Regions from separate parts of the Vagococcus intermedius genome, predicted to be linked through region 2. Evidence: riboswitches for the same ligand, from Rfam matches in the RefSeq annotation. Region 2 holds a riboswitch; the other holds the start of a gene.
What was found. A riboswitch is a leader RNA that binds a small molecule or an ion and turns the genes downstream of it on or off. The one in region 2 is predicted to bind thiamine pyrophosphate.

Region 1: another riboswitch for thiamine pyrophosphate. It lies ahead of thiT (energy-coupled thiamine transporter ThiT); the one in region 2 lies ahead of thiD (bifunctional hydroxymethylpyrimidine kinase/phosphomethylpyrimidine kinase).

The regions. Positions count from the first base shown of each region.
Region 1 is NZ_CP110232.1:2,146,531-2,163,116, forward strand. Features, by position in the region: gene mfd (transcription-repair coupling factor) at 1-1,883, opposite strand, end outside; gene pth (aminoacyl-tRNA hydrolase) at 1,910-2,476, opposite strand; gene OL234_RS10105 (L,D-transpeptidase family protein) at 2,788-4,173, shown strand; gene OL234_RS10110 (transcription repressor NadR) at 4,213-4,737, opposite strand; gene OL234_RS10115 (chorismate mutase) at 4,753-5,025, opposite strand; gene OL234_RS10120 (NAD-dependent protein deacylase) at 5,019-5,744, opposite strand; gene OL234_RS10125 (hypothetical protein) at 5,924-6,223, shown strand; gene OL234_RS10130 (50S ribosomal protein L25/general stress protein Ctc) at 6,511-7,131, opposite strand; gene OL234_RS10135 (ABC transporter ATP-binding protein) at 7,693-9,423, shown strand; gene OL234_RS10140 (ABC transporter ATP-binding protein) at 9,423-11,180, shown strand; gene thiT (energy-coupled thiamine transporter ThiT) at 11,210-11,770, opposite strand; TPP riboswitch at 11,846-11,949, opposite strand; gene OL234_RS10150 (flavocytochrome c) at 12,359-13,906, shown strand; gene OL234_RS10155 (exodeoxyribonuclease III) at 14,028-14,789, shown strand; gene OL234_RS10160 (3'-5' exonuclease) at 14,836-15,369, shown strand; gene OL234_RS10165 (GNAT family N-acetyltransferase) at 15,404-15,928, opposite strand; gene tsaE (tRNA (adenosine(37)-N6)-threonylcarbamoyltransferase complex ATPase subunit type 1 TsaE) at 15,939-16,397, opposite strand; gene pta (phosphate acetyltransferase) at 16,525-16,586, opposite strand, start outside.
Region 2 is NZ_CP110232.1:1,285,532-1,302,117, forward strand. Features, by position in the region: gene OL234_RS05935 (APC family permease) at 1-248, opposite strand, end outside; gene OL234_RS05940 (gamma-glutamyl-gamma-aminobutyrate hydrolase family protein) at 249-1,001, opposite strand; gene OL234_RS05945 (glycoside hydrolase family 1 protein) at 1,504-2,925, opposite strand; gene OL234_RS05950 (ROK family protein) at 2,970-3,866, opposite strand; gene OL234_RS05955 (MurR/RpiR family transcriptional regulator) at 3,921-4,682, shown strand; gene OL234_RS05960 (PTS sugar transporter subunit IIC) at 4,708-6,042, opposite strand; gene OL234_RS05965 (glycoside hydrolase family 1 protein) at 6,060-7,511, opposite strand; gene OL234_RS05970 (D-2-hydroxyacid dehydrogenase) at 7,649-8,599, opposite strand; gene OL234_RS05975 (hypothetical protein) at 8,802-9,104, shown strand; TPP riboswitch at 9,561-9,657, shown strand; gene thiD (bifunctional hydroxymethylpyrimidine kinase/phosphomethylpyrimidine kinase) at 9,738-10,550, shown strand; gene thiM (hydroxyethylthiazole kinase) at 10,543-11,382, shown strand; gene thiE (thiamine phosphate synthase) at 11,354-12,037, shown strand; gene tenA (thiaminase II) at 12,016-12,693, shown strand; gene OL234_RS06000 (hypothetical protein) at 12,752-13,405, opposite strand; gene OL234_RS06005 (hypothetical protein) at 13,604-14,068, opposite strand; gene OL234_RS06010 (DUF4767 domain-containing protein) at 14,142-15,389, opposite strand; gene OL234_RS06015 (hypothetical protein) at 15,573-15,755, opposite strand; gene OL234_RS06020 (hypothetical protein) at 15,987-16,109, opposite strand; gene OL234_RS06025 (GTPase) at 16,499-16,586, shown strand, end outside.

The DNA.
Region 1 (16,586 bases), 860 kb from region 2:
CTGCGTAGCTGATCTTCTGTTTCTGAATAAGGAAAGGCATCTTCAAACTCTTTTTGGTAACTATCATCAGGTGAAAAAGCATAACCTTTTTCCGCCTCTCTAGCAGCATAGAGTAAGATTAAATCATCGGCAATATCCTCAATTTTTGATGATACTTTTTTACGAGTCTTAGCCCACTCACTGCCACCAAGCTTATTGATTTTCGGAGCTTTCGACTCAGAAGCAACATATTTTTGAATTAAGTCTAATTGTGTCACAGGAATAAATAATTTATCATTATTTTGATATAAAATAGTCATATAATCTTGATGAACCCCATCCATTTGCAAGGTCTCCATCCCAATATACTGACCAATCCCGTGATTAATATGTACAACAAAATCACCTGGTTTTAGCTCATTGTAACTCTTTAAACGCTCTGCATTGGAAATTGTTTGCTTTCTAGCTCTTTTTTTAGTGACGGTCTGTAACATTTCTTTTTCTGTCACTACCACTAACTTTTCTTCTGGCAACTCAAACCCAGATTGTAAGTCCCCTATCATAATTTGAGTTGTCCCTTTTAATATAGTATCTGGTTGTGTCACAACAGCAGATAGGTCATGGTCAATAAATAACTCTTCGAGCTTACGACTCTTCTCTTCATCAGAAGCTAAAAAAATCACAGTATCGTTTCTTTTTTCCCAACGTGCCAACTCAACTTTTAAAACATCCACTTGGCCAAAAAATTGTTGCATGGCTCTAAATTGGAAGTGATGTAAAGCATGAAATTTTAAATGCCCCATCCCTTTTTGAAAAAGGGAAAAAAAGCTAACCGAACTTTTTACTGCTTTTAAGGTTTGCCGTAACTCAATGCCTAATTTTTGCTCTGGAAAAACTTTTAATTCAGCTAACTTTAGGGTCAGCCACTCGCCTTCCTCTACTAGCATCTCTTTTTCAGCATCTAATAATCTTGGGTAATCATCTATACAAATATCGTCTTCCTTTGTTAGATAATCCAAAATTGTATGCTTTTTTTTATATAAAATGTCTAAATAATAACGATCATATTCAGTTGTATGTCCTGAACGCCAGCTAGATAAAATCCCTCCAAAATGTTTCTCAAAAGTCTGTTTATCTGTTTCATTTTGCAAAGTTACAAGATGTTTCATAACGTGACCTTCTAAACGATCTGCCGCCTCTTTTAAAGATTCACCATTTAGAATAACATCAGTTGCCGGGCTAATTATCACTCGATTAATCGTTTCAATTGAACGTTGTGTATCGGCTTCAAAATAGCGGATAGAATCAATTTCATTATCAAAGAAATCTATTCTTACAGGATAATCAGTTGTTAGGGGATAAATATCTAAAATACTTCCTCTCACACTAAATTCACCTGGTTTGCCAACCATATCTTGACGTTGATATCCCATTAGGACTAATTCTTGAAGTAAACTATCTAACTCTACCTCAGTTTCAACCTTTAATTCTCTGACAAAGCCTTGCCACTCTCTCGGTGCTGGCACTATTTTACGTATACCTGAAAGAGGAACCACAATCACCCCGGGGCGCTTACTCGCTAGAAATGAAAGCGTCGCGACACGTTCGGCTAACGACTCAGGTGATGAATAAGACATTTCGATTGCTGTCATCTCTTCTACCGGAAATAAATGCAATTGTTCTTCTGGTATCACATTACGTAGATCATCTAGTAAATTACTTGCTTGGTATAAATTAGGTGTGACAATCACTGTTCTATTTTGCTTCGTTTGAAATAAGCTCGCCATGACTAGCATTTTGGCTGAACCTGTCAAACCTGTTACCAATTGTTGTTTAGCAGTCTCAGTTTGCCTTATCCACTCTACAACTGGTTGAGACTTAGAAATAATATCTACTATACTCATTACCTATCTTTCACCTTCACTTTACTTTACTTTGTATTATAACGATTCATTGTATCAACGAATGTATGGCCTTCTAACCAAAACATAATCGCATCTGCAGAACTCTTGACAGCTAAGAGCATCTCCTCATGAGTCTCTTTAGGAAATGTTCCCAAAACATGGGAGATAACATCTTGTCCTTTTTTAGGTCGATCAATCCCTATTTTTATCCGATTAAATTCTTTTGTTCCGAGATGTTGAATCAAACTTTTAATCCCATTGTGCCCACCAGCACTTCCTTTGGCACGCAAACGAATTTTGCCAACCGGCAAATCCAAATCATCATAAACCACTAAAATATCTTCTGGTTCAATATTATAATATGCCATCAATGGTCCTACCGAACGACCTGATTCATTCATAAAAGTTGTCGGTTTTACTAATAAAACTTTTTCAGAACCAACAAAAAACTCTGCAATATCAGCTTCACATTGTTGTTTATTAAAGGTTATATTTTCACGAACTGCTAATTCATCCACCGTAATAAACCCTATGTTATGTTTTGTTGCCATATATTTTTTTCCTGGATTTCCCAGACCAATTATTAATTTCATTACAATCAATTGCCTCTCTTCTATGCTCTTCTTTAACTCATCTTTTCAACACTATAAAACACAAAATAGCCGAGCAGGAGATAATCTCCTGCTCAGTTCACTCTATTATATCACACACTTAAAGGACTACGTAACTAAATTACTTTTCTAAAAACTATTCAGTCTAATTTCCTTTAGCGTACATATAAATCGAGTTATAATAGAACTAAAATAACGGTGTTAAGAAAATAATAGGTTTTTTTAACTTGGTCTTTATCTTTTAATTCTGTTACAATAAGTCTACGAAAAAAAACAAACAAAGGAGAGTTACTATGACAGCAAAAAAATGGACATACCTTGTTGCCGGCTTAGTATTAGTAGCTATAGGTAGTTTTTATTTATTAAAGGCTAACTTTTTCAAGCAACATTTTTTACCCAAAACTTCTGCCAATGGTGTCAATATTAGTAAAATGACGGTCAAGGAAGCTGAAAAAGCTCTCTCTGCCAAATACAGTGGTGATACTTTCGAAATAACAGATAATGGTGAAGTTTGGCGTGATATTCCTACAAAAGACTTAGGCATCGACCATGATTTTACTGATAAATTAACAGAGCATTTAAAAAAACAATCTGCCAATAATTGGCTAATTAAATCATTTTCAACTAAAAAATTAAAACTTAGCGAGTCCTCCCTAAACAAAGAAAATTTTGAACTCTTTAGTAAACAACTCAAAAAAGACTTAGCAAGTTTAAATAATACTAAAACACAATCCGTTAACGCTTATATCAAACAAGCCGATTCAGCTTTTGAAATCATTCCGGAAGTTGAGGGAGATACAATTAACACGGACAACGTCGTACACTCTCTGTCTGACTTCCTTACACAAGGAAAAACAGCGTTAGAATTGAATTCTTTTTTAGATAAACCAACTGTTAAAAAGGACGATCCTACGCTCCAAGACAAACTAAAAGAGATTACAAAAATCAGCGAACAACCTGTGACTTATCAAATAAACGGCAAAACAATTGAAGTCCCTCAAGATACTGTTGCTTCTTGGATTCAATTCGATCCAACTGAGCAAAACGTCACAATTAATACCGAGCTCGCTCAAACCTATATTAGTGAACTGGGTGATAAATATGATACCAGTGAGAATGAAACAACCTTTAAAAGTACTAAACACGGAAAAGTCTCTGTCCCAGCAGGTACTTATAGCTGGACAATTCAACCAACGGCTGAGGCAGAAGAACTAAAACTAGCCCTACTTGAAGGAAACGGTGTTGATCGTTCGCCAATTGCTATGGGAAGTGCTTCTATTGGCCAACCTCTAATTGGCGATACCTATGTAGAAATTGATTTAGACAATCAGCACATGTATTTCTATAAAGATGGAAAATTAGAACTAGATACTGATATTGTTTCGGGGAAACCAACCACAGTGACACCTAAAGGCGTGCACTATCTTTGGAAAAAAGAAAGAGATTCTGTCCTACGTGGAACAAATGATGATGGCTCAACTTATGCTGAACCAGTATCTTATTGGATGCCTATCGACTGGACTGGAGTAGGGATTCACGATTCTCCTTGGCAAGATAAATATGGCGGGAAGCGATGGAAAGAAGGCTTTGGTTCACATGGCTGTATTAATACGCCACCAGACATTGCTGCCAAATTATTTAATTCAATCGATGAAGGAACACCCGTTATTGTCTTTTAAAAAAACACCGTTGCTCCCATTAATGGGGGCAACGGTGTTTTAATTATCTTCATATAAAAAAGTTGCTTGCCTCATAGCCCTTTTTACTTCTAAAAAATGTGCCCCATCTCGGCATCTAATCGTATGTAGATGAACACCACCTGTCAAATCTGATAATAGTGTCACTTGATCATTTTCAGCTTTTGTCAAAAAATCAGACACATCTTGCTTAGATTTCAGGGATAAATTGCCAACAATCTCGCCATACAACTGATGTTCCACACTCACATCTTTAATTTCTACACCTAAATCTACCAACAAAAATAACTCTTCAGATGTCTCTTCTGGTAAATGCTTACAAACAATTTTATATTCCTTACCGATTTCTAAGTCATTTTGTATCAGTACATAACCTCGTGAAGTTGCTTGAATAGGGTGAGCTGCTGCTCTTAATAAGGCAATATCACCAACTACCACTTGTCTGCTGACACCAAATTCTTTAGCAAATACACTGGCACTCACCGGTTGGTCTATTCTTGTTAAGCACGATATGATTTTTTCACGTCGTTCATTTCCTTTAAGCATTTTTATTACACCTCTTTATTTTTTAGTTTTTGTCACTTTGGCTTGATATGCTTTTGATAAAATCATCATTTCTTGATACAACGCTAAAATAATTTCTTCATAATCCGGTTTTGATATATAACTTTTAATTTTACTAAAGACCTCTGCCTCACGTTTAGCATCATGCACTTCCAATTGATTACAAACCTTAACTTTGGCCACACGATTTACTACCGTCAAACGTTTTTCTAACAAAGAGACAATTTCTTGATCAATCTCATCAATTTCTCGTCTTTCTTGACTTAACATCTTCTCTCTCTCCTTTTTTCAACTTCCTCAAAGAACGACATAGCATCTTCTTGTACCATAATAAATGGCACTTCTAAATCTAAAACTTCTTGGTTAACTGCTATGACAGGACAATTAGCCTTTTTATATTGCAGTAACTGACAAAATGGTGATACCCTAAAACTTGTACCGACTATAACTAATAATTCAGCTTGGGAAACTCCGCTAATTGCAGCAGAAATAATATCATCACGTAGTCCTTCCTCATATAACACAATATCAGGTCGAAGCTGTCCGCCGCACTGATGATGTTTATCATTTTTCAAATAATCTTTAACAGCAACCTTTTTACCGCAAGACATACAGTAACACTTATATAAATTACCATGAAAAGAAACTACATTTTGACTACCCGTTAACAAATGTAACTGATCAATATTTTGTGTGATAATTTGAACGTCTTTTGATTTTTCTAACTTTTTCATACCACAATGAATACGATTTGGTCTCGCAGTAGGATGATATAACTGACGGACAAACTGATAAAATTTTGTTGGTTCGACTTCGAGGCAGGTCCGACTTAATAAATATTCAGGCTGATTCATCCCTTGATAGACGCCTGCTAAAGAACGATAATCAGGAATACCTGAGGGGACAGAGATACCCGCACCTGTTAAAAAGGTGATTTTTTGTGCGCTATCAATTAACTCAAGTGCTTCGATTCGTTTATTTTTTTTCACATTCTCACCTCTTTATACAATTATAACGAAAGACTAGTCATTGGCAAAGTCTTTATAGACCTGAAAGAAATTTAAATCAACGAAAAGAGTTTGTGATAAATTGTGCTAAATTTGTTTTTTTCAATGACAAGTCATATATAAGATGATAAAATACTAGTGAAAAGAAAGAGGTGAAAAAAATGGTAGCATTTTTAATTTATTGGGCTAGTATTTTAATAAGTATTGCATGGATTATTATCAGTGTTGGATTTTGTATTTATTATTTATCAAACAAAGAAAACGGAAACCTTTGGGCTTTCGCATTCCTTAATGTTCTTGCAGCAATTTTCTTAGCAATTGTTCTACTTGTATACAAAACTTGGGATTTCGACATTACAACATACAGTTCTTTAATGTACGGATTAATTGCAGCTGAATTAGTATTAGCTGTTATTAAAGGTTTCTTAGGTCGTGAACCTAAATTAGCTCCTGCTAAATAAAAAACCACCTAATCAAAATTAATCTAGATCTCAAATTTTGAGATCTTTTTTATTTTCAATAAGCTATAAAATGGTTACTTTGTCCTAATTGTGGATAAGTTTCCCCTCTGAAGTTTTCCACAATTAGGATAAGTAGCTAGTATCCCTTAAGGTTTTCCACAGAATTCTGTGGATTACCCTCCGTTTTTTGTGGAAAACTTAACCGGTTTCATTTTTAATAAAAAAAGTGCGAGTCTTTAAGGACTCGCACTTTTTTATTTGAACTGTTTTTTTAACGTATTATTATTTTAAGATTCTTTTTTTTCACCTATTACTTCTGGCGTAACTTCGGCCGCTACTTCATTTTCTTCTGCTTCATGATCTACTGCCTCTAATACGACTGCAATTTGCTCATCAGCTTCTGTCATTATCGTATAATCAGCATTTTTAGAAATATCCGCTACTGTTAATGCTTCGCCAATATTTAAAGCGGTCACATCTACCTCAACACGTTCTGGTAGTTTATCTGGTGTTGCTGAAACAATCACCGTGTAAAGATTTTGACCTAGTACTCCGCCCACCTTAACACCAGCTGGGGTTCCTTTTAGGACTAGTTCTGCTTCTAATTCGGTTTTTTCATCCATATCAACTGCTAAAAACTCGACATGCAGCCATGCTCGATTAAAGGTATCTTGTTGTTGTGCAAATATCAATGTTGGAACTTTTTTACCATCAATGTCTAAAGTATAAACCGCATTTTGTCCATTCTCTTTTAAAGCTTTCATCAATTCTTTTTCATCTACTGAAATAGCTGTATTCACTACATTGTTTCCGTAAACTACTGCTGGAATTTGACCTGCTTTACGTAATTCTCTTTTTAATGATCTTGGGCGTACTGCTCTTTCTTTTACTTTTAATAAGACTGTCATGATTTTTTTCCTCCTTAAGATATTATCCAAAATAAGTTTGTTTTTTGTGCCAGTCAGTTTGTTCACTTTTTCAGTCAATAGCGAACACTTTTCCAACATAGTACGAAAAATAAAATCTTTTTTTGCCACTTCTCGAGAAACAAACATCACTCATTATTATAGATAATCCCTTTGTTGACTTAGACAGTCATAGTCTACTTCCTAGACAAAAAATGATTAGATTAGTAACTTAATTTAGGTTACTTTGCTCATCATGATCATTAGTTTTATTACTACCACTACTAATTCAACTAATTGGCATCACACTATAATATAAGCTTATGTCTTAACCATACTAGCTGTCTAACAGATAGTCAAGAAATACGATGTAAGCTCTCTCATCTATAACTAACCTCTCTTAACTGATTTTTGACTTACAAACATTTATCTAAGCCTTTGTTTAATTTATTCTTTCATTTATATCCTTAACTTTATTTCTTTAAACAGTTGGAGTACAATAATTAGAAGTCAAAATAAGTCCCTTTTATTAGGAACTTTGAATTTATTTTTAGGAGGTTTCATATGTTTTCTCTACTTCACTATGCCAAGGATTACCGCAAAGAAATACTACTTGGCCCATTCTTTAAGTTTTTAGAAGCTGTTTTCGAACTCGCCTTACCACTTTATATGGCTCGCCTTATTGATTTAGGTATTGCTAAACAAGATAAGGCCTACATCATCAAATCTGCTAGCCTCATGATTGGTATGTCTCTCGTTGGTTTAATATGTGTCTTAATTTGTCAATACTATTCTTCCATCGCCTCACAAGGCTTCGGAACCGAACTACGAGAGAAACTATTAAAAAAAATCAATACCTTTTCCCATCATGAACTAAATAAATTTGGGAGTGCTACACTAATTACACGAATGACAGCTGATATTAATCAGTTACAACTAGCCTTAGCTATGTTAATTCGTCTCGTAGTAAGAGCGCCTTTTTTAAGTATCGGTTCAGTTTTTATGGCCTTCTATATCAATGCTCAACTGGCTAGCCTTTTTTTAATAGCTCTTTTCCTATTCTGCCTTATTTTATATTTTTTAATGAGCAAAACCATTCCCCTTTATCAAAAAGTTCAAGGAAAAGTTGATAATTTAAACCAAGTCCTACAAGAAAGTTTGAGTGGTGTAAGAGTCATTCGTGCTTTTTCACAACAAAGACATGGGGAAAAAAAAATGACCGAAACAAGTGATGAACTGGCAAGTGCTTATAAAAGAGTTGCTAATATTTCAGCGCTATTAAATCCTATCACCTTATTAATTATGAACAGTGCTATTATTATTTTACTTTACGTTGGCGGCTTCTCTGTTAATAGTGGTAATTTAACTCAAGGTGAAATTCTTGCTTTAATTAACTACTTAATGCAGATGTTACTGGCTTTGATCGTCGTTTCAAATCTGGTCATCATTTTTACTAAAGCTTCTGCTTCTGCCAAGCGCGTAAATGAACTATTTGACACTACGTCTAGTCTGATAGAAAAACCTACTGAAACATTAGACTTTTCCATCCCTCCTGTGAATGCTGTTGCCTTTAACAATGTTTCATTTAAATACACACCAGATAGTGGTCAGGCTCTAACAGATATTTCATTCACCTTGCCTCTTGGACAAACTCTAGGGGTTACTGGGCAAACTGGTAGTGGCAAGACTACTTTAACGCAATTGTTACCACGGTTCTATGATGCCACTATTGGTAACATTGAGCTATTTGATACGCCAATAAAAAAATTACCCCTAGCTGATATACGTTCAAGTATCGGTATTGTCCCACAAACGAGCACTTTATTTAGTGGGACAATTCGTGATAACCTTCAGTGGGGACAAGAAAAGGCTTCGGATCAAGAGTGTTGGCAAGCACTTAAAACAGCCCAATGCTTAGACTTTGTTAACGCCTTACCTAATAAACTTGATACGATGATTCTTGAAGGTGGAAAAAACTTTTCAGGAGGACAAAGACAACGTTTAGCTATTGCAAGAGCTTTAATTAGAACACCTCGTCTACTTATTTTAGATGACTCACTCAGTGCATTGGACTATCAAACTGACTTGGAATTACGTCTAGCCTTAAAAGAAGAGTTAACACAAACAAGTTTAATCATTGTTTCGCAACGTCTAAGCTCCGTCCAAGATGCTGAACAAATCTTAGTTTTAGAAGATGGCAAACAAGTCGGGCTTGGCAAGCATGAGACTCTTTTAAAAAAATCCACAATTTACCGAAACTTATACAACTCACAACAAGAACGGGAGGAAGCATAATGACACAATCTACTCATAATAAATCAGCCTTCAAACGATTTATCCCGTATCTTAAAACATATAAAAAAGAGATTACCTTAGCCTTAGCATTAGGTCTCAGTGGTGGTACTGCTACTGTTATGATGACACTTTATATTGGTAAGGCCATTGATACCATGGTTGGTTTAGGACAAGTTGACTTAAACTCTTTACTGACGATTCTAGCACTACTTAGTGGTATTTTAATTGTCGCTACATTTTCTCAATGGCTTGTCCAACTCTTAGGAAATCGCATGGCTTATCTCTCCATTGCTGAGTTAAGAAAAGATACCTTTGCTCATTTAAATCAACTCCCTATTAATTACTACGATCAACACCCACACGGAACAATTATTAGTCGTTTTACTAACGACCTCGATGTGGTCTCCGAAGCCTGTGTCGCCATTTTTAACAATCTTTTCTCTGGCATGACCATTGTAGTCATTTCTTTAATTTCTATGTTGCGTCTTAGTTTACCTTTAACCTTTGTGGTTTTAATTGCAACCCCACTAATCTTCTTTATTAGTTGGTTAGTTGCTCACACGAGTCAAAAACGCTTTCAAGCTCAACAAGAAATCGTTGGTGACATATCCGGATTTATCAACGAAATTGTCGGTAATCAAAAAATAGTTAAAGCCTTTCAGTATGAAGAGCACTCGGAAAAACGTTTTGAAGCTCTCAATCATTCCCTGCAAAATGAAGGACAAAAAGCACAATTTGCTTCTTCTCTGACTAATCCTCTTTCTCGTTTTATTGATCATTTAACATATATTTTTATCGGTTTAGTTGGGGGGCTTCTGATTTTAAACCACCAAACCAGCTTAAGTGTTGGGATGATCTCTAGTTTTACGATATACGCTAGTCAGTTTTCGAAACCTTTTATTGAACTATCTGGTATTACTACTCAAATCCAGACTGCTCTAGCTGGTCTAGAACGTACTTTTGCAATCTTAGATGAACCACTTGAACAAGCCGAGGAAAAAGAAATATATCAATTAGATAAAGTCATCGGCAAAATAGAATTTAAACATGTCAGCTTTTCCTATCTTCCTGATAAGCCTTTAATCACCGACTTTAACTTGACGATAATACCTGGTGAAACCATTGCGATTGTAGGAAAAACAGGTGCTGGAAAATCCACTTTAGTAAATTTGCTTATGCGATTTTATGACGTAACAGATGGCGTCATTCTGATTGACTCTCGCCCCTTAGCTTCTTATACACGTGAATCACTAAGAAAAAGTTTTGGGATGGTCTTACAAGATACTTGGCTATTCGATGGCAGCATTCGAGACAATCTTACATTTGGGAATCCCAAGGCGTCAGATGAAGAAATTAGGCAGGCAACCAAAGCAGCTAATATTCATAATTTTATTCAAAAATTACCTGATGGGTATGACACAATAATTGGCGCTTCAGGTGTTAAAATTTCTGAAGGACAGCGACAATTACTAACAATTGCTCGTACTATGATCTCTGATCCCAAGATGTTAATATTGGATGAAGCTACGAGTTCAGTGGACACATTAACCGAACAAACCATCCAATCTGCCTTCTTAACGATGATGGAAGGGAAAACAAGTTTTGTTATTGCCCATCGATTATCGACAATTCGTAATGCTGATAAAATATTGGTAATGGATAGTGGTGCCGTTGTAGAAATTGGCTCACACGATGAATTGCTTAAATTGCAAAATGGCGCCTACCATCAACTCTACCACTCTCAGTTTCACCATTAAAAAAAGCAGGTGCCGAGGCACCTGCTTTTTTACTTAGGTATAAAAATCTGAGGGTATTTCTTCACAATTATCAATAACAATAAGCCAGTTACGACAGCTGTTGCTAATCCGCTAACCCCATTCATAATAAGGGAAAACCACCAAGGATTTAGGCCCCATAAAGCATATTCCCCCCAAAAAATTACTCCGGCAATAAAATGCCAAAAGAAACGTGCTAGACACCCAACAAAAGTCGCCATAACTATGGTACTACTTACCTGTCTACTTTGATTGCTAAGCAAAGCAGTTTTAAGACGCTTACCATAAAGTCCTGCAAAACCAGCAAAAACAAAAGCAACAACATACTCTACGAGAACTTGACTAACTGCTAAAAAGACCACTGAGCCTAATAAAAAATGTAAAAGTCCCCACATCAGTCCTGAAAATAAGCCTGCTTTTAACCCACGACGTAGAGCATAAATTGTCAGTGGAATCATTCCAAGTGAAATAGTAAAACTACTCCCAATGTTCGTTGGAATCATTGATAATACCATCGCTAATGCTGCCACAATAGCGCCTTCAATCCAAATCGTTAATCTCGTTGTTGCCAAAAAAAACTCCTCCTTAAATTGTATAGAACTTAGGTCCATACAACAAAGAAGGAGTAGCATTTATAACATTAAAATTCGCCACTCCATCACAATCCCTACGCAAGTCTAAACATGATCAGGTTCGAAGGGTTAAAGCAAGTTGCTTAATCTCAGCCTAAGAGGCTCCCCTTTGTGATGGTAAGTTCTATTTAGTTTTTGTATTTCTTACAACAACTTCACTATAGCAAGTCAAACTTACTATGTCAAAGCTTATGATTCATTGATATAATAAGCCACTTACCCTTAAGAGCCAAGACCTACGTTAGACATAAGCTTTCTCACACTTACTACCTAAAAGAGTAACGCTTCTTTCTACAGTATAATCCTCGTTTCCTTCGTTAATTTTATTTTAACAGCACTTTTCTTAACGAGTTAACCTTATAACAAATTAAACCGAGCACTCTATTTTATGATTCAAATACATTAAATGCCTAATAAATTTAATTCGACTTAAAAAACTTAATTAATGTTGCTATTTCTTTTTTTCCTTGTTAAAATCACTTTGTGAAATAAATAACTTGTTTAAGTAATATTGGAGGAGACATAATCATGAAAAGTAAATTAGGTATAGGATTTGCCTCACTACTATCAGTTCTGTTATTAGCAACTGGGTGCGGAAATACAAATCAATCAGAGACGTCCAGCTCAACAAAAAAAATGGAGAAAACTGAAAAAGCAGCTAACAAAGAAACAGATACCACTTCAGGTGCCTCTGAACAGAAGAAAGCATCACTCGATGATCTAAAAGATCGTTATGATGTCGTCATTGTTGGAGCAGGTGGCGGTGGTATGGCTGCCGCTATAGAAGCCAAAGAACAAGGGATGAACCCTGTTATCTTAGAAAAAATGCCCGTAGCAGGTGGGAACACAGTCAAAGCTTCTGCAGGAATGAATGCTTCTGAAACTAAATTTCAAAAAGAAGCTGGAATTAAAGATAGCAATGATTTATTTTTTGACGAAACCCTAAAAGGTGGAAAAGAAACGAACGACCAAGAGTTACTGCGCTATTTTGTTGATAGTTCAGCTAATGCTATTGATTGGTTAGATTCTATGGGAATTACCCTAAATAATTTAACCGTCACAGGCGGTATGAGTGTCAAACGGACTCATCGTCCGGCTGATGGCTCAGCTGTTGGGCAATATTTAGTTCAAGGGTTGTTAAGAAATGTCCAAGAACGTGAAATCCCACTATACACTGACGCTGATGTCAAAGAAATTGAAAATCAAGATGGCGCTGTATCAGGAGTCAAAGTTATCTTTAACAACACAGACGAAAAAGAAATCAAAACAGATGCTGTGGTAGTTGCAACAGGTGGCTTTGGTGCCAATTTAGATATGGTGACTGATTATAATAAAGACCTAGATGGTTTCGTCACAACTAACCAAGCTGGTAGCCAAGGTGATGGGATTAAAATGATTGAAAAAATGGGTGGCACTACGGTTGATATGAAAGAAATTCAAATTCATCCAACAGTTGAACAGGAGACGTCATTCTTAATTACTGAAGCTGTTCGTGGTGAGGGAGCTTTATTAATCAATCAATCTGGTCAACGTTTTGTCAATGAATTAGAAACACGGGACAATGTTTCAGCTGCTATCATCGCACTAAAAGAACATGCTGCTTACTTAGTCTTTGATGAAGGCGTAAAAGAGCGCGTCACAGCCATTGATTTTTATGAAAAACAAGGCTTTGTTAAAAAAGCTGATACGATCGAAGAGTTAGCTAAAGAAGTTAAGATGGATGAAAAAACACTTACTGACACGTTAAGTACTTGGAATACAAGTGTTACAAATAAAAAAGATGGCGAATTTAATCGCACAACGGGTATGGACCATGATTTATCAAAAGCTCCTTACTATGCTATTAAAATTGCACCAGGAATCCACCATACAATGGGGGGCGCTAAAATTAACAATAAAACACAAGTATTAAATAAAGACGGCGAACCAGTCAAAGGACTTTATGCTGCTGGTGAAGCCTCAGGCGGACTACACGGCCAAAACCGTATTGGTGGTAATGCTGTAGCAGATATTATCATTTATGGACGTCAAGCTGGAACACAATCAGCTGAATTTGTTAAATCATTAGAAAAATAAAGCTTAAAAAGTTACTAGTGGCAAAAATCGCTAGTAGCTTTTTTATTATACCCAAATACATGACGCCTAGCTTTTTTTTCGTTACAATAAGAAAAGAGTTAATTTTAAGGAGGACCTGTTAATGAAATTTATTTCCTGGAATGTCAATGGTTTAAGAGCGATTGTAAAAAAAGGGTTTGTTGAGATCTTCGACGAACTAGATGCAGATTTTTTCTGTTTACAAGAAACAAAACTACAAGAAGGTCAAATCGAATTAGATCTCCCTGGCTATACCCAGTATTGGAATTACGCCATCAAAAAAGGCTATTCAGGTACAGCCATTTTTGCCAAAGAACCTGCTTTAACTGCCCAATATGGGATTGGGATCGACGAACATGATCAAGAAGGTCGTGTGATTACTTTAGAATACCCCAATTTTTACTTAGTAACTTGCTACACACCCAACTCGCAAAATGAATTAAAAAGATTAGATTATCGCATGCGCTGGGAAGATGATTTCCAACAATTTATCCACTCATTAAACCAAAATAAGCCAGTTGTCTTATGTGGTGACTTAAATGTTGCACATGAAGAAATTGATTTAAAAAATTATAAAACCAATAAAAAAAATCCTGGGTTCTCACTAGAAGAACGTCATAAAATGACACAATTCTTAGACGCAGGTTACATCGACACGTTTAGATATTTTTATCCCGATCTGACGGGTGCTTATTCATGGTGGAGTTACCGCTTTAATGCTAGAGCAAATAATGCTGGTTGGCGTATCGATTACTTCTTAACTTCAAAATGCTTACAAGATCAGCTTGTATCAGCAAAAATTCTTGCTGATATTATGGGAAGTGACCATTGCCCAGTCGAATTAGTATTAGAAATAGACCAATGATTCCTCTTAGAGACAACTCTTGTGATCAAAAAGAAAGGAAATTTTTATGAATTTTATTGCATTTGATTTTGAAACAGCCAATTTCCAAAAACATAGTGCCTGTTCTATCGCCCTAGTTATGGTTCAAAATAACCAAATCGTGGGTCATTACTATACCCTAATTAAACCTGAGACTGATTTTCATTGGAAAAATATCCAAATTCATGGTATTAAGCCAGAAGATGTGCGTGATGCTCCAACCTTTCCTGAAGTTTGGGCAGAATTATCACACTATTTTTTAGAAAATCGCTTAATTGTTGCCCATAATGCTGCTTTTGATTGCAGCGTCTTAAAAGCTTGTCTTGATTATTACAATCTATCACAGCCACATTATATGTCCCTTTGTACGGTGCAGACGAGTAAAAAATTATATCCTCAATTCGAAAATCATAAATTAAATACTGTGTGTCAAAACTTAGGATTAGCTTTAGAACAGCACCATCATGCTCTTGATGATAGCTTAGCTTGTGCTAATATTTTGGTGAAACAGGCAGAAACTTTCGGTATTGAGCCATTAAAAGCGTTAGTTAAATATCGCTAATTAAATTAAAAAGACGTTAGTGACTAACGTCTTTTTAATTTAATAATAGTCCCATCATATAGACATCTACTAAATCACCTTCAGCCGTGAAAGCAGCATTTTTTAACGTTCCCTCAATTTCAAAGCCTACCTTTTGATAGAGATGAACAGCACGTTCATTCCTAATTTGAACACGCAACTCCAGACGTTTTAAATTTCCAAGAGCCTCAGCCCAAGTAATCAGTTCTCCTATTAATAACTGCCCCAGACCGATGCCCCAATAATCTCGGGCCACACTAATACCAACCTCACCGATATGAGACGTATTTGATCCCTCTTCTCCTTTGATACTCGCTAAACCAATAATTTCCTCATCAGCTAATGCTACAAGGATTAAAGTATTTAGGCTCTGACAAAGTTGTTCGACTTGTGTTACCTCTTTCAATTCATTTTGAGGGGGATTAGGACTATTTAAAGTCAGAAAATCTGTCTCTCTTGCTACTTTTTGCATCAAACTTTGAACGGCTTGATGATCTTCTGATGTTACCTCTCTAATAATAACCGATACTTCCTCAGACATCTTCGCGCTCCTAACTTACTACCTCTAATCTATTTTTCAACTCTAAACCATTAGGTCCTACTGCAGCTATCCCTAATTCTCTAGTATTTGTCTCAGACAAATAACTCAAGGTCAATTCAACATAACTTTCCGGCAAGTCCTCTTTAATCATTTGTCCCCATTCTACAATGCTAACTCCTTCAGACTCAAAATAATCTTCTAAACCCAAATCGCCTGCGCCATCTTCTAAACGATAAACATCCATATGAAATAAAGGCAGTCGTCCTTTTCGATATTCTCTGACTATGGTGTATGTCGGACTCTTCACCATTTGTTCAATATCTAACCCTTTGGCTAGGCCCTTAGTAAAAGTTGTTTTACCTGCCCCTAACTCTCCAGTTAGAACGATACAATCCCCACTCTTCAATTGCCTACCCATTCTTTCAGCGACTGCCAATGTCTCAGCTTCACTTTTTAATAAATATGTCATTTTACTAACCCCTTCCCTCGAACTCACTTTATTACTCAGTATACCGATTATCCCTTTGACTGACAATTGCTTTTACTCAACAAAAAAGCTACCCAACTAAAGTCGGATAGCTTACCCTCAATACGGACTAGTCCATTAATGATTGTGCTGCTGTAATGATAGATAATTTATAAACTTCTTCCTCATTAC
Region 2 (16,586 bases):
ACATTGTCACCAAAAGCTGCCTTGCTATATGCATAAGCTGCCCCATTTGTATTAACATATTTAGAAGCTGAGGCAAAGGTCACTGCTAAAATAATCGCAAAGAAAGCTGCAATCATATAAACCAGTGGTGTATAACTACCTGCTTTTAAAACAACTTCTTGCGGTGTTAAAAAGATCCCCGTCCCAATAATCGAATTTATGCCTAATAGAACAATGGACCAAAAACCAAACTTAACTGTCTTAGCCATCTAGCCAACCTCCTGTTGTTTCTTTTCCCTAACCGACTGAATAAATGACTTAAACAACGTTCGCATGTTAGGGGAAGTCGCTTGCATCATTTCAGGATGCCACTGGACTCCTACTTCCCAAAAATAGGTACTATTTTCAATACACTCAATCACACCATCAGCCGTTTTAGCCGTTACTTGAAAAGGCGTTCCAACATTTTTAATAACCTGATGATGAAATGAATTAATTTTAATTTGTGGTTGTTTTAAACTATTAAATAATTTGCTTTCTGGTAAAATTTCTAGCGTCTGAGTTGCTAAATCTGACCGATGACCTTGATTATGTTTTAAAATAGTTGTACTGCTGGGTATATTAGATAAATCTTGATATAAGTCGCCACCATGATAGACATTTAATAACTGACAGCCTCGACAAATACCTAAAATACCTAGCTCGTTTTTTTCCGCTTCTGCTATCAATAATAACTCAAACTGATCACGTTCTGGAAAGATATCTCCTGTGTCTTGTGATACTTCTTCACCATAATTCAAAGGTGACACATCATGCCCACCGGATAATATTAACCCATCTAACATCGCAACTTGTGCTTTAGTGACAGCTACATCCTCATTAAAAGGAAGCATTAAAGGGACGCCTCCAGCCGAAATAACAGAAGCTATGTAGTCATTGTTAACATATGAGCGTTTATAACCAGGAAACATTCCACCTTCATCAATAATTAAACTACCAGATATACCAATAATCGGTTTTATTTCCAACATAATGACCCCCTATTAAATATTAATCAATAGAAGCAAACAATAACAATACTTGTTTGCCTAGGATAAACAAAAAGAGGGAGAGGACAATAATGTCCCCTCCCTCTGACATAGCTACTCTAAATCATCGCCAAATAAACCGCTAAACAAAGAAAACGTTTACAATTTATCTGATTAGTGTTAGCATTAACTATGGCACTGCTTAGTCATTGGGGACTAATCTTAACTCTCTAGTTGTTGTCGCATCTAGAGAGTGTCATATTTTGTGTTTGCTTCTATCTGACGCCATTATAGGGATAATAAAGGCGAACAGTCAAGGATTATTTTCTTTTAAAAAGTTATAAATAACGCTATTAATCCTATTTTTTTGTGTAGTGACTATCACTACACTTTGTTTAATAACTAAAAAAAATTATTTTCTTAATAATTAATTATTAAGAATAAAAACGTTCTAAAAAGAAAGGAATCCCCCTCTTTTTAGAACGTTTTCTTTATACTAGACTAACCCATTATTTTTAATAACATTTTGATACCAAGTGAATGATTTTTTCTTGGTACGAGCCATCGTTCCTTCACCTAGATCATCTAAATCACCATAAATAAATCCATAACGTTTACTCATTTCACCAGTTGAAGCACTTACTAGATCAATACAACCCCAGGGTGTATAGGCAAACAAGTCTACTCCATCTTCATTAATTGCTTTTGACATTTCGACTAGGTGTTTTTCTAAATAAGCAATGCGATAATCATCATTAATAGTTCCATCTTTTTCTACTTTATCAATCGCTCCTAAGCCATTTTCAGAAATATATAACGGTACCTCATAACGTTGATATAAGTCATTTAAGGCAATTCGTAAGCCAACTGGATCAATCTCCCATCCCCATTCACTTGCTTCTAAGAAAGGATTTTTCGCCCCGCCAAAAAAATTACCTGCAGTTTTTTCTTTTTCTTCGGTACTTACCGTAGCTGACATATAATAACTAAATGATAAATAATCAACCGGATGATTTTTTAATAGCTCTAACTCTCCTTTGGCGATATGTAACTGAATACCATTTTGCTCAAAATACTTGGTAGCATAAGTTGGGTACTCACCACGAACTTGAACATCATTACAAAAATAATTAAACATTCTATTTTGTAAATCTTTGGTCATAACAGTTTTCGGATTACAATCGTAAGCATACATTGTTGCATAAATACTCATACAACCGATCTTAAGTTCTGAATCTAGTTCATGAGCAATCTTTGTGGCTAAGGAACTTGCCACAAATTGATTGTGTAGCGCTTGAAAATTATTTTCAGCCGATTCATTACGCATTGCTACACTGAAGAACGAACCAAAAACGCCTGTATTAATTTCATTAAAAGTCATCCAATATTTTACTTTTTTATGAAAACGAGTCAGAATAGTGCGAGCATAACGCTCAAATAGACCAATTAATTCACGATTTTTCCATCCACCATAGTTTTTGACAAGGTTTAAAGGCGTTTCATAATGAGACATGGTAATAGTTGGTTCTATCCCATGTTTCAATAATTCATCGATTACCTCTTCATAAAATTTTAATCCAGCTTCATTTGGTTGTATCTCATCACCGTTAGGGAAAATACGTGCCCACGAAATTGACATTCTAAACGTTTTAAATCCCATCTCAGCAAATAAAGCGATGTCTTCTTTATAACGATGATAAAAATCAATCCCAACATGATTAGGGTATGTATAGGTATCATAATCAATTGTCAGTGCTGATTCACCCGTCATAAGTAACTTCATACGTTGCTTTCCGCCAGGAGAAACGTCTGCAATGGTCAAACCTTTTCCATCTTCATCATGTGCTCCTTCAAGTTGATTGGCAGCTGTTGCTCCCCCCCATAAAAATTCTTTTGGAAATACTGCTTGTTTTGTCATCCTGTACACTCCTTATATTTTTGATATAGTTTTAGTTGATATAGCTAAACTAGTTGCTCTTTTTCTAAGAAATTAGCCAAAGCACCTAATAAGTTTGCTTGGTTTCCTAGTTTTGACTGTCTAATTTGAGGCTTAATAAGTGGTATTGGAAACTTACTAACTTCTTCTACCAGTTTTGCTTCAAGTGCGTCAATCAAGATAGTTTGCTGACTAACACCTCCACCAATAACGATTACCTCTGGATCTAACATCGTTTGAATATTAAAAAGTTGCTGACTAATTTTTTTAGTATAGTCATCGAATAATTTAAGAGCTAACTCATTGCCTTCTTTGATTTTTTCAAAAAACTGTTCACCTGTAATGGGCTGATCACAACCACTTAGTTCTTGATAGTTTTTTATAAGCACTCTCACACTGCCTTGCATAGCAAAAAAATCATGGTAAGCACTTGTCATTGGATTCGTCCTAATAAAAGAAAATTCACCGGCTGATAAATTAGCACCTTTAACTAATTGGTTATTGATGATAATTCCACCACCAACACCTGTTCCAAATACTAAGACTACACCATTTTCAATCCCTTGTAATTCACCAAACTGCTTTTCACCAATTGCTGAACACTTGCCATCATTTTCAATATGGAGAGGAATACCTGGTAAGCGATCACGAAATAATTGGCGGATATTAATATCCTCTAAATAAGTCAAGGCCCCACCGTGGACGATATGCCCTGTTTCAGAATCTAATAAACCTGGCATACTAATGGCCACACCGCTAATATTAGTGGCTCGCTCACTTGCTAACGTTTGAACTTTACTCAACAAACCTGATAAGCTATCTGGTGTTGGACAAGAGGCAACTTTTTCTAACTTGCCTTTTTCATCACTTTGAGCATATTTGATAGCTGTCCCACCAATATCAATACATAAATAATTTGCCATTCTACTTCTCCTTTACTTGCTAATTACAATCCTTTAATATACTAATTAAAGGAGTTGATTGTTATTTTTACCATTGATGAACTTATTAAACTTAGTGAGCTTGATGCTGAAATTGCCCAATATGTTATAAAAAATACCGAACAAGTTGCTTATATGCGCATTCGTGAATTAGCAAAAGCGACGCACGTCTCTCCTTCAAGCATCGTTCGTTTTGTGAAACATATCGGCTTTGAAAGCTATCCGGAGTTTCGTCTACATGTTAGAAATCATTTAGAAGAAACCAAAACGATTATTGACACCACTACTTATACGCAAACATTTGTTACAAATAATAGTTTAACACCCAATTTTGAACAAGCCTTATCGAATTTAACCACAAAGATTCGTCAAGCTGATTTGATTCATTGTATAGGAATGGGCGCTTCTGGAGCAGTTGCAGAATACGCTTCCAAACATCTTGCAACTTTAGGATATCATAGTTTTGTTACCAAAGGTACCTATTTTCCTTACGCCATGCTAGACCAACACCCAGTTAATAATATAACGGAATTATGCTTATTTTTTTCTGTCTCTGGACATACCATTGAACTAATTCAAATGGCTGAAAAACTCAAAAACCAATCTAATATTACAACTGCCTGTATTACATCTAAACAAACCAGCAACTTAGCAAAACAGTGTGATTTAACTGTCCCATATGATACGTCATACGATCGAATTCATTATCATGCTGACCTATCATCCCAGTTACCCGTTATCTTTATTATTGAAACTATCATAAAAAATTTAATTAGCACTCAAGCTAAAGATAACTAATAACGAACATAAGATAATTTAAAAATTAAACAATTTTAGCTTCTTGTTCTTCTTTAACAGCTTGTTTATCCGCCACTCTAAAGAAGGGTAACCATAAAACAAAATTAATAACTAAGGAAACAGCAAAAATCACTAAATATTTCCAGCCCCCTTGTAAGCCCATTAAGATAGGTGCTGGTGTCGTCCAAGGGAGGGAAATCAAAGGATTCAACTCAGTAAAATTCAGAATATTGACTAATAGCCAAGTAGCTCCGCCCATTAGTATCGGCGATAGAATCATTGGTAAGAAAAAGACTGGATTTAACATTAAGGGCGTCCCAAAAACTAACGGTTCATTAACATTAAAAATACTTGGTGGCCCTGCTAATTTTAAGAGCTGTCTGTACCTTTCGCTCTTGGCCGTAAACATTGATAGTACTAAACCATACGTACTTCCCTGACCACCAAAACCATTCCCACAAACAAAGGCCACGACCATTGCTGTCAAGTAAGGGAGTGGTAAGCCATCACGATAGGCATTCATATTAGCTAAACTATTCGCCATCAAAACAGGCATCACGACACCGTAGATCATGTTAGGATGAATACCGAAGAACCATAATAAATTCGCAATTGTAAAAATTGCAATGATCGCAATCGGAGATGCTGTTATGCTTTGAAGCGGCGCTTGAATTAAAGCAAAAACAAAAGTGAAGATACTTTCAAATGGCGTATAGCTAAAAGCTACTCGAATAACAAAAAAGACGGTAAAGATAATACCAGATAAAATCGCTGGACTTAAAGATTTTGACACATTTGTCGGAACAGAGTCTGGCATTTTAATTGTGATATTCTTTTCATTCAAATAACAATACATTTTAGCTGTTAAAAAACCTACCAGAATGGCAACTAAAAGTCCCGTCCCCCCTGTATATAAAGATTGGTATGCTTCAACACTTTGCATCTCTGTTATCGTTGCCGAACCTGGAAATTCTGTCACAGCCTTTTCTAAGGCAGGCACTTCCAAACGTTGAGGCATGACAATAAAGAAACTAGCTATCGCTAAAAGTCCAGCAGACAGTGGGTTATATTTTTCATTCTTAGCATAAATATAGGCAAAATTAAATGCCACAAAAATTGAAATCAAATTAATCGTCCCGCCTAAAACTGCATCGAAATGTGGTTTTAGACCACTATTTTCTAAAAAGTTAATCCAAGCTGGAATTGGGAAATTACCCAAAATCATTAAAAAGGCTGCACCTAACGTGACAGGTGTCACTCGCATAAAAGCTTCTGATAAAGCGCTGAAAAATTTATTTTGATTCATCCAGTTGGCGATTGGTCCGATGTATTTTCCTAAAAAATCTTCTAATTTTTTCATGAAATAAAAACTCCTCTTTACTTATGATTATGTAGTGTCTGACCATTTGAGTTGATAACGTTTTGATACCAATAAAAACTTGCTTTTTTATAACGAGTTAACTCTTTTTCCTCAACTTCATTGCGATCAATATAAACAAAACCATAGCGCTTTTGATAGCCATTTAACCAGCTAAGCAAGTCAGTAAAACTCCAAGTGCAATATCCTAGCACTTCGACGCCATCACTGATTGCCTCTTGGACTGCTAAACAATGATTGTTCAAATAAGCAATTCGATTCTCATCGTGCACTTCATTGTTCTCTTCTAACGTATCAAAATCACCTAAGCCATTTTCGGTAATAATAATCGGTAAATCGTAACGACTAGATATACGGCGGAGACATACTCTTAAACCAGTTGGATCAATTGTCCAATCCCAGTTAGTTGTCTCTAAGTGAGGATTAGCCACCATTTTATACATACCTGGCATCCCCTGTTCTTTCGTTTTTCCTTTTTCACCACTATAATTTGCCTCACCTGACATGCTAACACCATCTAAAGGATTAGCGGCGACGGTCATTGATTGATAATAATTAACTCCCATAAAATCTGGCGTACTATGAGCTAATAGTGCCATATCTCCCTCTTCAATTATCGGGGCAATCCCTGCTTTTTCTAAGGCTCTAAACGCCACTTTTGGATAACGACCATATCGGTAAATATCCATCCAAAAATAGGCAAAAGAATCATTAACATTTTCTGTTGCAATCACGTTCTCAGGTAAACAATCAAGAGCATAGGCTGGTGCATAAGCAAAACTTGGTCCAATCATTCCTTGATAATTGCCCTCTTTAAATAACTTAGTAACCGAAGCATTTGCTAAATTAACAATATGATTCGCTGCATACATTCTCTTAGGATCATTCACTGCTGGTGGATGTGACGCTAACATATAACCATGCATGATAAAAACATTTTGTTCATTAATAGACACCCAGTACTTCATTCTGTCTGAAAAATTATCAAATAAAATTTTGGCATAATCTGTAAAATCTTTGATAATCTCACGGGATTCCCATCCGCCATACAAGTCTTGCAAATTTTGTGGTAAGTCCCAATGATAAATAGTAACCATTGGTTCAATCCCGTACCTCAGTAACTCATCAATCAAGTTACTATAGAAATCCAAGCCTTTTTGATTGATCTCACCACGACCTTCAGGTAAAATTCGTGACCAAGCAATTGAAAAACGATAGGTTTTTAAGCCCTGTTCTGCCATCAACGCGACATCTTCTTTATAACGATGATAATGGTCAACTGCTACTTCACCATTGCTCCCTTTAAATGTTTTTCCTGGTAGTTTAACAAAATCATCCCAAACTGATTTCCCTTTTCCATCTTGTTGATAAGCACCTTCAACTTGATAAGCTGCTGAAGCTGATCCCCATAAGAAGTCTTTGGGAAAATCAGTTAATTCTTTATGATACATAGCTAATTCCTCCTATAATTTTTATTGTTAATAACTATCATAAACTAGAACGTTATTTTTTGTAAGCGTTTCAAGAATGTAGAAAAAAAAACCTACTTGGTACAAAGTGTACCAAATAAGCTTTTTCTTCGAACTTATTATTTTCCCTCAATGACACTATTTTTTAACGGTCTATTATTTTTAAAATTCAATAAATTAGTTCGAGCCAATTCAACATAAAAATCAATCGTAGCTGGTAATTCAAATCCACCAGCAACATGAGGCGTAATCAAAATATTCGATAAGTCCCAAGCACGATGTCCATCAGGAAGCGGCTCAGGTTCTGTGACATCTAGTATTGCACTAAAGCTTGGTGTAGCTTCTAAGTGGTTACAAAGGGCTTCTAGATCAACGACTGTTCCACGGGCCATATTTACTAAAATGGCATCTGACTTCATTTTTTTTAATAAATTTTCATCAATTAGATGATAATTGCTTGTCATAGCTGGGACACATAAAATTAAGACATCAATATCAGCTAACTTATCTGAAAAATTATCAATTGAACGAACTTCTGACACAAAAGGAAAGTCCTTCGTATCATTTTTATAAAAGCCAACAATCTCACTACCTAGTGCTGAAAAACGTTCGGCAATATTTTGTCCCAAATCACCTAGGCCTAAAATCCCCACTTTAGAACCATAGATTGATTTTATTTTTCCTTCTTTTTTCCACGTTCCTGCTAATTGGTTTTGATAATATAAATTTAGCTTACGCATCATCATCATAGTCGTTTCCAGAGTATGTTCAGCTACTGTCAAGCCATAAGTCCCACGTGCATTGGTTAAACTTGTTTTTTCTGGTAGAACCCCTAGCGGACTATAAAGTTCATAACCAGCACTACAAAGTTGAACCCATTTTAAATTTTTTAGTTTATCCCCGAGTTTTTCAGGAGGTAAATTCCCCCAAATAACGGTTGCTTGTTCAATATCAGCTGGTGTGACAGTTTTTTGAGTCCGAAATAAAAAATTATCTTTTGGAAACTGCTGAGTTAAGCTTTCCTCTCTTGCTAGTGTTAAGTCATCTAAAACTAAAATTGTTTCACTCATTTTCTACACTCCTATTCTAATAAACAACTACATTACTTATTCTATAATCTCACGATATTAGGACATAAGCAACTGAATAAACTTTTGTTTTGGGAACAGATTACGCTATTAAGAAATAAAACCTGCCACAAAACAAAAAAATAGGACATTATCTGATAATCTGTTATATAATAATGATAATAACATTAAAGGAGATGATTTTTTGACATACGATGCTGAAGAAACGCTATATGGATTAAATCAAGCAGGTCAAAGTAGGGACACTTTCGCTAGTTTTTTACAACAGTTTATAACTGATAATACTATTAATCCTGGAGATAGTTTAGTAGAAATCTTTGAAGAATACATTACTGAAAGGGATGTTTACGATTATACTGATGAAGAGTTAGCTGAGATGTATGACAACTTTGACTCTTCCACAGATAATGTTGCAAGCAGTGGCTTAACACTGACATTAGCAGAAGACAATGGCCTACATTTAAATCATTACTCAAGTGAACTCTGAAAGAAACAGGAGGACAAAGAGACAACAACTTTTGCTGCCTTTGATGAGTTTTATCACTTTTTAAAAGCTAAAAATTTATTTCAACCTAATGCTCCCTCAGCTGAAATAAATTTCCGAGATTTATTCTAAGTCAGAAGTATATTTGTCTTTTTTTCACAATATTCAAAAAAACTATGTGATTATAAGTCAATACTTTATTAGGTTCGCTATGAAATTAAAATAAAAATTGACAAACGTCGTTAGATAACATAGGATGATTGTCAGTTTTTATTACTATATAATAATCATTGACAGCTCCATTTTATTTTTTGATTAATTTTTAGAAACTGACCTATTCCAATTAGATTATCTGATACATTACTATCACATGTTTTATTTGTGAACAAAAAGATATAACGAAAAGCGCTTGTCTTTTGAAATAATATCGTCTATCATGAAGGCACATTCAAATAGTTTAATTATTTGCAGGGGGACGTTAGTCGTTGAGAAGGTAAAACCTGACCCTTAGAACCTGTTGGTTGATACCAGCGTAGGGAGCAGATGTCACTTTGTCATACACTAAATCCCTGACATTTAAGACATTCTTCCTAAGAGAAGAATGTCTTTTTTTTATTGATAAAGGAGGAAATAGTGATGAAGAAAGTTTTAAGTATTGCTGGTTCAGATTGTAGTGGAGGTGCTGGCATCCAAGCAGATTTAAAAACATTTTCAGCACATGGCGTTTACGGAATGTCTGTCATCACATCTGTCGTAGCTGAAAATACGGTTCGTGTTATCTCTTATCAAGATATGACACCTGCTATCATTACCGAACAAATTAACGCAATTTTTGAAGATATTACACCTAATGCTATTAAAATAGGCATGCTTTCCTGTGTTCCCACAATGATAGCCGTTACAAAAAGTTTGCAGAAATGGCAGCCAAAAAATGTGGTATTAGACCCTGTTATGTTTGCTAAAAATGGGATGGCTTTGATGGAGCCTTCAGCGATTGATACTTTGATTCAACAAGTCCTCCCCTTAGCAACCTTAGTGACACCCAATATTCCTGAGGCTGAAAAGATATCAGGAAAAACTATTCGCTCCACCTCAGATATGGAAGAGGCGTGTCGTTTAATCTATCACACGTGTGCTTGTGCTGTTTTACTAAAAGGCGGCCACAAAGATGGAGATGCAACCGATATTTTATTTGATGGTAAACAATTTTATTATTATACAAGTAAACGAATAGAAACTAAAAATACTCATGGGACAGGCTGTACCTTTTCTGCAGCTATTGCTTCACAACTAGCCTTAGGTTTGCCACTAAACTTAGCAGTAGCTGAAGCTAAAAATTATATAACTTTAGCAATCCAACACTCATTAGCGATTGGCTCTGGCCATGGTCCTACTCATCATTTTTATGATCTCTATCGCAATGGATTAGCGGAGGACAAAAATGACTAATAGCTATTTATTACTAGAAGTCAAGCAAACTTTAACCAATGTTCGGCTTCATCACCCTCTTGTGCATCATATTACCAACTATGTGACGGCTAATGATTGTGCTAATATCACCTTAGCGATAGGCGCTTCACCTATTATGGCTGACGAGAAAATAGAAGTAGCTGATATTACCACATTATCACAAGCATTAGTCATCAACATTGGGACACTCAATCAAAATAGTGCCGCTGCCATGTTGCTAGCTAGTAAAAAAGCCAACGACTTAGGAATCCCAATTATTTTAGACCCTGTAGGGGCTGGTATTTCTAGTTTTCGTAACCAAACTTTAACTAGTCTACTACACGACATCCACTTTACTGTCATTAGAGGGAATTTATCAGAGATTAGCTACTTAGCGGGTTACAAGACACAGCCTAAAGGCGTTGATGCTACAAGCGACGACTGCATCTCTCAGCTAGACAAGCAAGAAATCGCTAGCTTACTTGCTAAGCGCTATCGGTGTGTTGTAGTCATTACAGGAAAAGTCGATGTTGTATCAGATGGATCTAAAACTTACTTGATAAAAAATGGGATTTCTGAGCTACAAAACATTACTGGTACGGGATGTATGCTTAGTTCCCTAGTTGCTAGCTGTTGTGGCGGTATGCCACAACAGCCATTGATAGCCACTTTAACCGCACTGCTGATTATGGGGGTTTGTGGAGAGCTAGCGGCTGAAAAACAGACAGGTCAAGGTTCGGCAAGTTTAAAAATACAGCTAATAGATAACGTGAATACCTTGTCCTATACTACTTTAAAGGAGCGTGGTCAAATTGAACAAACAATGCCTTGACTATCGTCTTTACCTGGTAACTGATAGAACTCTCATGTCACAATCGAGTTTAATTGACACGATCTCTCAAGCAATAGATGGGGGTATCACTATGTTACAATTGCGTGAAAAAAAACTAAGCTCACAAGCTTTTTTAGAAGAAGCGTTGGCCGTAAAAACGCTCGCCAAAGACAGACATATTCCTCTTATTATCAATGACCGAGTTGATATCGCCCTAGCTTGTCAAGCTGACGGCGTACATATTGGACAAAATGATTTGCCTTTACCTGTCGTCCGAAGTTTAATCGGAGCTGATAAAATTATTGGCGTATCTGTCCAAACCTTAGATCAAGCGATTATAGCAGAAAAACAAGGAGCTGACTATTTGGGCGTGGGTGCCATGTTTCCAACTAAAACAAAAGAAGAAGCGATTATCGTCGATCACGAGACTCTCGCCAAAATTTGTCAAAATGTCTCCCTCCCGATCATCTTAATCGGAGGGATGACACAACAAACTATTCCACTTTTCCAACACGAAAGAATTAATGGCTTTGCCATTGTTTCCGAGATTATGACAGCTACCGAAACATGTCATGTCACACAAAAATATCGACAGTTAATTGACCAACAACTATTAAATAAAAGAGGTGCAACATGTCCTTTTCTAGATCATTAAAAAACAAAGCGCAGACAATTTGGGAAGCCGGTTATCACCATCCCTTCGTTCAAGAGTTAGGACAAGGGACATTAAAAAAAGAACGATTTCAATTTTACTTAAAACAAGATTATCTTTATTTACTTGACTATACTAAAGTTTATGCTCTTGGTGCTGTCAAATGCAAAGACGAAGAACTCTTACAACGATTCGTTGAAATTCAACACAGTATTCTGACAACTGAATTAGCTCTCCATCGTCAGTACATGAAGCAGTTTGATATTGATTTTAACGAACTAAAAACAACACCCACCTCTTTGTTTAATCGCACTTACACTGCCAATATGCTCGCAGTTGGGCAGACTGGTGATTTAGCTGAAATTTTAGCTACTATTCTTCCCTGTGCTTGGACTTATTATGACTACGCTATGGGGTTAAAAGAAAAGTATGCCGATCAACTTGAAGAAAATTTCTATAAATCTTGGATTGAAATGTACGCTAATGCTGATTTTTTAGAGTCATTTTCTTGGTTTTTTGATACCCTTGATACTTTGGTGGAAAATAAATCTGTTATCGAAAAACAACGAATTGAGGCTATTTTTACAGCAAGTGTTGAATTTGAATACCTTTTTTGGGAAATGTCTTACCAACAAAATTTAGGAATTTTGCATAAATAGAAAGTAGGCTGACTTTAACTTCAAGTCAGCCTACTTTCACCCATAATAATTGATATTATTACGACTCACAATAGGTGTTTATCAACTTCCCTAAGACGTTCTGAGCCTCTTGATCTTTAGATTTTATTAGGTTTTCTTTTTCAGGTACTTCAACCAAGTTATCCTTTATTTTTTTTTTAAAACCACTGGTCGGCGTTAACTGTTCACCCGTTATTTTTACTAACTCATACACTATGCCGTTATCTCCTAATATATATTTACTGGCGGGCATAGTTTCATCCATATTTACCTCATAATCTACTTTCAAATCCCGATAATCAATTTCGGGATCATGACCAATTTGTCCATTAAGTGCTGTATAAAATACAACCCCCCCCATTGCATGTAACGGAAAATCATCCCATTTAGATTCATCGTTCTTGCTTACTAAAATTTTACCATCAGGAGTCTGGCCAAACCAATCTCCTATACTATGCTCTTCAGGTGAAAAAAAGATTGGCGTGACAGCTTGTTTGCTTTCTTCAGCACGAGTCACTGCCCAGTCATAAAATTTATCCGAGATAATTTTTTGTGCATTATCACTCAGATTTGTTTTGGCTTTACAATTTTTTTCAACTAATTTAGTTGGATAAGTCATACTCCCCACTAAACTAGTACTTCCTATAAAAATGAATAGCGTAAGTATAGCGAATGTTATCGTAGTTTTTTTCATATAAAAACTCCTTGGTTACTATTTGGTAGGTATCTCTTAACTCTCTTTATCTTACTACAAGACCCTATCCACCCGAACTTCATATATTAACGAAAAAACAACTTTTAGAAAACAGATACGTTTAGTATGTCATTAGTTAGCCAACAAAAAAAGTTATCTTCTACCTTAGTTAGTAGAAGATAACTTTTAAATATCTGATTAAATACCTTTTTTACAACGTTTAATATTTTTTACCATTTGATGGACTGTGCCATTAACTTCTTTAACTTTTTGATAAGCATTATGATCCAATTCCAACACGCTTTTGATCATCTCCCGAACTTCTAAAACATCCGTTAGATTGTAATTTTTTTCGTAAACACCAACATCAATCGATTCTAAGACGCGTTCAAAATGTTCGGCACTCATTTTAAAGCGAATTTCTATCTCATCTTTGACATAATTAGGATAACTCTCATCTACCTTCAGATAACGTGCAGAAGTTCCTAGCATTTCAGTATAGTGTTCAGCTAAAGAATCTGATTTGTCTTCATTTGAACGACGTCGTGCTTGCTTACGATCATAAAAAATACCCATTGCCCATAAGATAACACCTGCATAAACTGCAATTGATAAATCACGCAAGTACTCCCCCGATGTGAAAAACTTTTCCAACGTAAACATACTCTTCCCCCCTAAGATAATAATCATGTCCGCTATTTTTAAGATTACTTGCTATTTAATCAAATAGCTCTAGTTAATCAGTCACTTCAGCAATCAATTCTTTTAGTTTGCTTTGAGCTGCTTGGTCTTCAGAAATAATAAAGTGTTCCTTACTTGGTATCTCACTAATAGTTCCTAAATCATCACATTCTATAAACCCTTCACCTGCTCCTAATAACTCTCCTGCTGGCTTTTTGTACTCATAGACTATCCCATTATCACCTAAAATATATTTACTTGAGGGGAACTCTGGGTCTAAATTTCTAGAATAACCCTCTGCAATCGAACTAGATAAAATTTTTTCATCATGTCCTGTAGTCCCATCTAGAGCAGTAAAGAATAACAGACCTCCAAGTGCTTCGATAGGAAAACTTTCTTTTCCAGGATTCCCTTCATTTTGAACTAATATTTTTCCATCAGGTGTTTGACCGAACCAATCACCACTTCCACCTGATCCATGGTTAAAAAATAACGGACTACTTGCCATATTGCCTATTTTTGCTCGCTCAGTTGCCCAATCATAAAATCTTTGATTAATTTTTTCTTTTTCATGAGCAGAAAAAGAATGCCTCTCTGGGTTTGAAGTCTTAGACTGCTCGATACTTTTTTCTCTGCCATTACCCATTACAATTGCTTCAAAATTTTTCTTTAATTCATAATTTTCTGTCTCATTAAAATAGATTAAATTTTCATCATTTCCTTGATTTTGTGAGGTTATCAGAATCGTTGGCTTCCCATCTTTCAGAGTAAATAGATAAAGATGAGCACCTTTTGGTGAATGAGACTCTATATCTGAAAAAATGGCGACTATGTTATACCCATCAAAACTTTCGCCATCTTTTGATAAGGTGACATCTATTGGGTTATTTTTAAAAGCAAAATTATTTTTAACAATATCTTGAGGGTAGTGATAACCATAATAATTAATGGTTTCTCCTAAAGGATACGCTTCTTGATAATCTTGTCCCATTTCGTCCCCCCACTGTCTCATGTAATCAGCTAATTTTTGTGATTTATGAGAATCCCAAAGTGGTCTGTGGGCGTACTTTTCTTTTTTTAAGTCTCTGTTCCGTTGAGAGTCAACATGTTTTGACGGGGTATGGTTTCTCTTGGATTTCTCATGTTTCAGACTATTTCTATGGTCCTTTTCAGGTTTCATTTCAGAAGACTGGTCTTCACTTTTTGGCGCTACCTGTTGAGATGTTTCTTCCACATACTCTTCTTTTTTACCACAGCCTATTAGAAAGAAAACACTTAATAAAATTAACCACTTTTTTTTCATGCTTTTTTATCCTCCCTTAGTTTTCATTTTTTACTAGCAAGCCAATTCAGCTAAATAATCTATCGCCCCCTATCTAAAAAACAAGAAAACGTTTAGATTAACTTAACGTTTTCTTGCTGGTGCTGTTGTTTTAAATAACTTTACGGGATTAAGTAAATAGCTCGACTCGATCACTTGTTAAAATTAGTCTTGTTTTAATAAAGCTACAATTTCATCGCGTTTGCTTGATAGTAAGCTTACGGTTTGATTTAATTCAGCTGCATACTCTGCGTTATGACTCGCTTCAGTTGCTTTTATTTCTGTTTCTAGTGATTCAATCGCTGTTTCAATTTCTTGTAGTTCAATTTGCAATTCTTTTTTTAACATAGTGGACTCCTCCTGTGTCTATCATGCCTAATTTAACTTTAAATCAGTGCTAGACGTTTTAATCTCATCTTTAGTTTACCATAAAAGTCGATTTTTTTGCTGTAAAAACTGTCAATAATAAAAAAGAAACGCTCTAAAGCGTTTCTTTTTTATTTTGGGTTAAATTAATGGAAAAAAATCAGAGTCTGTTTTATTATTATTTTTACATATGAATTTATTATTGTTACCAATCTAGCCGTTTAAACTGACAACTGTAGCTTTAACTAAACTTAGTAATGTGCCTAACATGTAAAGTTGTTCCTCATCCATCTCTAAATAATTAGTAGAATAAGCTTTTGTTAACTCAAATCGCAAGTCACTATTTTTATTACTTTCACGCGTTTATGAAATTATTTTCTTGATTTCGTATTTTTTTTAATTTTAAAACTTCCTTTGTTTGTTCCAAAATTTCTGATTTTTTCTCATAAATGGCAAGTTCCTTTTCCACATTTTCAATACTTTCTTTTTTTATGCGTTGGTAAACATTATTATCGTTATTAAGAGTAGTATAGTTGCCATAGGGAGACCACTCGTGTCTATTTAAAAAGTTTTGTATCAAAAATAACGATTATTTAACAATATCTTAAGGCTAACTCTGAAAGTTGACCTTGTTATTTTTTCGGAGTATAGTAGCATTAATTATTTGCAAGCGATTTGTTAGTAAGTACGTCATAACGACGCTTGTTTTGAAAGGATGTTTTTAAATGACAATTAATCCTCAAGCAAAAAAAGCTATTAACACTGCTTGTGTAGCTGCAGCAGGTGTTTGTGCCTCACCCATTCCTTTTTCTG